DNA from 2 places in the Sphingomonas sp. S-NIH.Pt3_0716 genome. Region 2 is predicted to be linked to the other one. Evidence: riboswitches for the same ligand, from Rfam matches in the RefSeq annotation. Region 2 holds a riboswitch; the other holds the start of a gene.
The links. A riboswitch is a leader RNA that binds a small molecule or an ion and turns the genes downstream of it on or off. The one in region 2 is predicted to bind cobalamin.
Positions count from the first base shown of each region.

Region 1: linked by a shared signal. The riboswitch ahead of BRX37_RS18885 (TonB-dependent receptor plug domain-containing protein) and the one ahead of cobW (cobalamin biosynthesis protein CobW) in region 2 are both predicted to bind cobalamin.

Region 1 covers NZ_QLJK01000025.1:4,827-8,173, forward strand. The annotation lists gene BRX37_RS18870 (S9 family peptidase) at 1-141, shown strand, start outside; gene BRX37_RS18875 (acyl-CoA thioesterase) at 141-539, shown strand; gene BRX37_RS18880 (ABC transporter substrate-binding protein) at 552-1,412, opposite strand; cobalamin riboswitch at 1,479-1,671, shown strand; gene BRX37_RS18885 (TonB-dependent receptor plug domain-containing protein) at 1,808-3,347, shown strand, end outside.
Region 2 covers NZ_QLJK01000003.1:112,840-116,186, forward strand. The annotation lists gene maiA (maleylacetoacetate isomerase) at 1-603, shown strand, start outside; gene BRX37_RS03260 (Rieske (2Fe-2S) protein) at 600-977, shown strand; cobalamin riboswitch at 1,008-1,247, shown strand; gene cobW (cobalamin biosynthesis protein CobW) at 1,425-2,477, shown strand; gene cobN (cobaltochelatase subunit CobN) at 2,477-3,347, shown strand, end outside.

The DNA of each region.
Region 1 (3,347 bases), on a different contig from region 2:
ACCAAGACCGACAAGAATATCCTGCTGCTCAAGACCAATATGGGCGCGGGCCATGGTGGCAAGTCGGGCCGGTTCGAGAGCCTGCACGAGACCGCCGAGGAATTTGCGTTCATCCTGTGGCAGCTGGGAGTGGAAGGCTGATGGCGTCGAGCTTCACCAAGCAGTTCACCGCACGGCCCGAGCATATCGATGTGCTGGGCCATGTGAACAATGCGGTGTGGGTGCAGTGGATGGAGCAATTGTCGGTCGAACATTGGATGACCGATGCCGATCCGGCCCATGTCGACGCCTATATCTGGGTCGTGACCCGGCATGAGGTTGATTATCGCGGTAACGTGACCGAGGGCGATGTCGTGTCGGGCCGCACCTGGATTCCGGAAGGACCGCGCGGCGCGCGGTTCGACCGGCTGATCGAGTTCACCGGGCCGGACGGCAAGGTGAAGGTGTCGGCCAAATCCACCTGGGCGATGATCGACAAGGAAAGCGGCCGATTGATGCGGGTGCCGGCCGAAGTCGCCGCCAACTTCATCGAGGGCTGAGCCGGCCCAGCTTCAGCGGGCGCTGACAGCCTGCGACAGGGCGCGGGCCGCCTGCACATAGGCCGGTCCGCCGCACACGGTCCAGGCCTGGGGCAGGCTGATGCGCGCTATGTCGCGCAGCACCGGATGGTGCAGCATTTCGGTGCCCTGGTCGGTGATGCGGTCGGTGGCGCTCTCGACGATCAGATAGTCGGGCCGGGCGGCGACCATCTCCTCCAGGCTGACCTGCGCGATCGCCGGCTTGCCAAGGTCGGCGGCCAGGTTGCGCAGCCCCGCCCGCGTCATCAGGTCGTCGACCAGCGTGCCCGTGCCGGTCATATAACCGCGCCGTTGATAATAGGCCGCCACCTTGGGCCGGGGTGCGCGGGGCAGGGCGGCAAGCTCCCGGTCCATCCGCGCGATCATCGCTTCGCCGCGGTCGGCATGGCCGATCGCCTGCGCCACCGTGCGGATCGACGCGACGATATCGGCATAGCTGTCCGCGCTCTTGAGATCGACGGCGGGATAATGCTGTGCCTTGAGGATCGCGATCGCCGGATTGCGCCGCGCCGGCATGCCGATCACCAGATCGGGATTGGTCGCCAATATCTGTTCGGCCGATCCGTCGAGGATGGGCAGGCCCTTCGTTACGGCCGCCACCGCCGACATCTGTCGATCGGCGGCATTATGGGTCAGGCCGGCAATCTGGTCGCGATCGGCCAGCGCGACCAGCAACTGGTCGGCGCACAGGTTGAGCGACACGATCCGTTGCGGACGTTTGCCTGCACTGGCAGGCTGGCGAGCGGTGGCCGCCCATAAGGTGGCGCCACCGACCAGAGCGATCATCAGGGCGATCATCCCCTTGCCGGGGCCGATGGGCGCAAATATCCGCATGGCCACCTCCCTTAGCCGGCGCGCTCCGCCAGGCAAGGAAGATTGACGCTCCAGTCGGGCTCGCCTATCGCCCGGACTGCGACAGGTTCCCCGGCAACGGGGATGAAAAGGGAATGGGGTTCAAGACCCCGGCTGCCCCTGCAACTGTGAGCGGCGAGCCTTTGTGCCACATGCCATTGGGACCGCAAGGTTCTGAGAAGGCGGCATGAATCAGCGATGACCCGTGAGCCAGGAGACCTGCCCGTCGCGGTCGTCCTTCGCGCGGACAGGGTGTGCCGAGCGGACGGGGGTGAACCCGCGTGGCGACAGGTGGACCGCACATTGCGGGGACCATGTCGCGCCCGGCCGGGCACCGATATCGTCCCTGGGATGCGGTCCCTCGTCCGGGGGCTTATGTGTTCAAATATCTGACTTTCTGTTCTTTCCTTCTCTCCACCACCGCTTTCGCCGAAGAGGCGCAGCAGGCGCCGCCGCCCGATGCCGCCGCCGATGTCGGGGCATCCTCGATCCTCGTCACCGCGACCCGCCTCGCCACGCCAGTGGATCAGGTGCCGGCCTCCGTCACCGTGCTCGACAAGGCGGCGATCGACCGGACGCAGGATCTGGGCGTCACCGAATTGCTGCTGCGCACGCCCGGCGTCAGCATCTCGCGCAATGGCGGCTATGGCACGGCGACGTCGCTGCGTATTCGGGGCGCGGAATCCGACCAGACCGTGGTCGTGATCGACGGCGTGAAGCTCAACGACCCGTCCTCGGCCGGCGGCGGCTATAATTTCGCCAATCTGCTGGTCGGCGATGCCTCGCGGATCGAAGTGCTGCGCGGCCCGCAGTCGACCCTGTGGGGCAGCCAGGCGATCGGCGGTGTCGTCAATGTCGTGACCGCCATGCCTGAAAAGGCGCTGGAGGGTAGCTTCGATATCGAGGCGGGGTCGCGTGACACGGTCAGCGCCCGTGCGGCGCTGGGCGGCAAGACCGGCCCGGTCAGTTGGAGGATCGGCGGCCAGAGCTTCACCACCGACGGCATTTCCGCGATCAGCCCGGCCTTTGGCGGCAAGGAGAAGGACGGCTACACCAATCGCAGCGTCACCGGCCGGGTCGAGGTCGCGCTGGCGGACGGGATCAGCGCGGACCTGCGCGGCTATTATTCCGACGGCCGGGTCGATTTCGACGCCACCAGCGCGGACAGCCCGGCCTATGGCACCAATCGCGAATTTGTCGGCTATGTCGGCCTTAACGTCGCGCTGCTCGACGGCCGGTTCCGCAACCGCTTCGGCTATGGCTATACCGACACCGATCGCGACAATTATGATCCGCGCAACCAGCGCAAGCAGACGTTCGACGCGGCGGGGCGCAACCAGCGGCTCGAATATCAGGGTAGCTTTGCCATTGCCGATGGCTGGACCGCGCTGTTCGGGGTGGAGAATGAGAATAGCCGCTTCCGCAGCGTGTCGCCTTCGGCGTCGCTTTCGGTGCCGATTCCCGACCCGGCCCGCGGCAAGGCGGAGATCACCAGCGTCTATGGCCAGCTCAATGCCCAGCCGATTACGGGCCTGACCCTGACCGGCGGGCTGCGCTACGACGATCATAACCGCTATGGCGGCCGGACCCTCTTTTCCGCCGGTGGCGTCTGGGCGCTGCCGACCGGGACGGTGCTGCGCGCCAGCTATGGTGAAGGGTTCAAGGCGCCGACCCTCTATCAGCTCTTTTCCGAATATGGGAATCAGGCGCTCGATCCCGAACGCGCCCATGGCTGGGAAGCGGGCGCGGAGCAGCGTTTCTTTGGCGAGAAACTGCGGCTGGGCGCGACCTGGTTCGATCGGACCACGACCGACCAGATCATCTATAACAGCTGTTCCTCCAGTTCGACCGATCCGCTCTGCTTCACGCCCGGCACCACCACCCGCCGCTATGGCTATTATCTCAATGTCGCGCGCG
Region 2 (3,347 bases):
AGCTATCGCGTGCGGATCGCCCTTGGCCTGAAGGGCATCGACTATACACAGGTCACCCATGATCTGCGCAGCGGCGCGCAGCGCGCGCCCGATTATCGGGCGCTGGCGCCGCAGGGGCTGGTGCCCGCGCTGGTCGATGGCGACAGCGTGCTGACGCAGAGCGGCGCGATCCTGGAATGGATCGAGGCGCGCTGGCCGCAGCCGCCCTTGCTGCCCGCCGATCCCGGCGATGCCGCGATCGTCCGTGCCATGGCCGGCATCATTGCCTGCGACATTCATCCACTCGGCAATCTGCGCGTGTTGCAGGCGCTGCGGCAGGATTTTGGTGCCAGCGAGGATCAGGTCCGCGCCTGGATCGCCCGCTGGACCGGCGAGGGGCTGGCCGCGCTCGAAACATTGGTCGCGCGCCATGGTGGCACCCATGCCTTCGGCGACGCGCCCAGCTTCGCCGACTGCCATATCGTGCCCCAACTCTACAATGCCCGGCGCTTCGGCGTCGACCTGACGCCCTTTCCGCGGCTGTGCGCCGTGGACGCGGCGGCATGCGCGCTCCCCGCCTTTGCCGCCGCGCACCCCGATCGCCAGCCCGACGCGGACGCATGAGCGACGCCGACACGCGCCTGTTCGCGACGCCGGCGGGCGTGCGCCTGTGCCCGATCGACCAGATTGCCGACGGCAAGGCACGCAATTTCGTGCTGCAGATGCGCGCCGGCCGCTTCCATGGCTTTGCCGTGCGGGATGGTGACCAGGTCAGCGGCTTTGTCGATCAATGCCCCCATGCCTGCCTGCCGTTGGCGCAGCAGCTGGACGATTATCTGACCCCGGATGGCAGCCATATAAGATGCAGCTGGCACGGGGCCCTGTTTCGCCGCGACGATGGCGTCTGCGTCGGTGGGCCATGCGTCGGCCAGCGCATCGCGCCCTGGCCGCTCAGCATCGCCGATGGCTGGATTGTCACCGCTGCCCAAAGCGACTAGGAACCGGCCCAGGGACGGCGCTTCGCATCGTCCCGACATGATCGCGCCGGTGCCCCCACGGGGGCTTAAAATGGGAAGGCGGTGCGGATGCCATGGCATCCAAGTCCGCAGCTGTCCCTGCAACTGTGAGCGGCGAGCGTGATGAACAGCGCCCTCCCCAGCCGGGAGGGCAGCCACTGGGCCGGACGCTAAATCTTGCGAGGCCTGGGAAGGCCGTTCCTCCCGCTATGACCCGCAAGCCAGGAGACCTGCCGGCGTTTAGGTCGCTCTTGCTTTGGTCCAGGGGATGGCCGGGGCACGGTGTTCCGTCTGAGCGACAGGTTGGCGGCTGGAGCCGCGCGGTCACGCATCTGCGGGCGAACAAGCGCCCGTCCGCGATGCCGGCCGGCCGTGCGTGCGCGCCCGGTTCGCTCCCGCCCCGGTTGCTCCGGCGCGCGAGTATTTGTCATGGCCAACACTGCATCTGCCAAGATTCCGACCACCGTCATCACCGGCTTCCTGGGCGCGGGCAAGACCACGCTGATCCGCCATCTGCTGGAAAATGCGAAGGGGCGCCGCCTCGCCCTCATCATCAACGAATTTGGCGATGTCGGCGTCGACGGCGAACTGGTGAAGGGCTGCAACGACGCCGCCTGCCCCGAAGAGGATATTGTCGAACTGGCCAATGGCTGCATCTGCTGCACCGTGGCCGACGATTTCCTGCCGACCATGACCGCGCTGCTCGACCGGCCGAGCCCGCCCGACCATATCATCATCGAAACCTCGGGGCTGGCCCTGCCCAAGCCGCTGGTCAAGGCGTTCCAGTGGCCCGACATCCGCACCCGCGCCACGGTGGACGGCGTCGTCGCGCTGATCGACGCCGATGCGGTCGCCGCCGGCCGTTTTGCCACGGACGAGGCCGCTCTGGCCGCAGCGCGCGCCGCCGACCCCAATCTGGACCATGACAGCCCGTTGGAGGAATTGTTCGAGGATCAGCTCGCCTGCGCCGACATGGTGGTGCTGAACAAGAGCGACCTGGTCGATGCCGACACGCTGGCCGCGGTCGAGGCGCAGGTCGATGCCGAAACGCGGCCCGGCGTGAAGATCGTCCGCGCTGCCCATGGTGCGGTCGATATCGGCGCGCTGCTGGGCATCGTCGCGGCGGCGGAGGATGATCTCGACGCCCGGCCCTCGCACCATGAGGCGGAGGGCGAGGATCATGACCATGATGATTTCGACAGCTTCGTCGTCGGCGGCGATGCCGTTGTCGATCCCGACACGCTGGTGGAGGCGCTGTCCGCGCTGATCGCCACCCATGACGTGCTGCGCGTCAAGGGCATGGTCGCGGTCGCGGGCAAGCCGATGCGCCTCGTCGTGCAGGCGGTCGGCCCGCGCATCCAGCATTTCTTCGACCGCCCCTGGCAGCCGCAGGAAGCGCGCCGCACCCAGTTGGTGGTGATCGGCCAGAAGGGGCTGGACCGCGCCGCTATCGAGGCCGACATCCAGGCCGTGCTCGGCTGATGCATCTCCTGTCCGCCACGCCGGGAACGATCAGCGACGGCGAGGAGGCGATCGACCTCGACCAGCCGCCCGGCGACATCGTCATCCTGACCGTGGCGGACAGCGACCTGGCCTGTTTCGCCGCCGCCGCCGCGCGCCTGCCCGATGATGCGCCGAGCGTGCGGCTGGCCAATCTGCTACAGCTCAAACATCCCTATTCGGTTGATCTCTATGTCGAGAAGGTGATCGCCAAGGCGCGCTTCGTCTGCGTCATCCTGCTCGGCGGCAAGAGCTACTGGCCCTATGGCGTGGACGAGATTGCGCAGGTCGCGCGCGAACGCGGCATCGCCTTCGCCGCGATCGCCGACGGGCGCGAGGGCGATCCCGCGCTGGATCTGGCTTCCACCGTGCCGGCGGCGATGCGCGAGCAGCTGCGCGACTATCTGCGCCAGGGCGGCACCGCCAATGCGCTCTCCTTCCTGCGCTGCGCCGCGCGGCTGACCGGCGCGGATGCGGGCGAGCCCGACCATCCGCTGCCGATCGCCGACGCAGGCCTGTACCTGCCCGGCCATGACCGGCCGGGCGTGGCCGAATTGCGCGCAACCTGGGTCGAGGGGCGGCCGGTGGCGCTGCTGATCTTCTATCGCGCGCTGGTGGTGGCCGGCACGCTGAGCGCGGTCGATGCGATGGTCGCGGCGCTTGGCGCGCGCGGCTTCAATGTCGCCGCCGTGCATGTCCGCGCGCTACGCGAGCCGTTCGTGCGCGACTGGCTCGGCGGGCTGCTGGCCGACATCGCGCCCGACATCATCGTCAATGCGACCAGCTTCGCCGCCTCCTCTTCGTCCGAGCCGCGCGTGCCGGGCATATTGGAACAGGCCGACTGCCCGATCC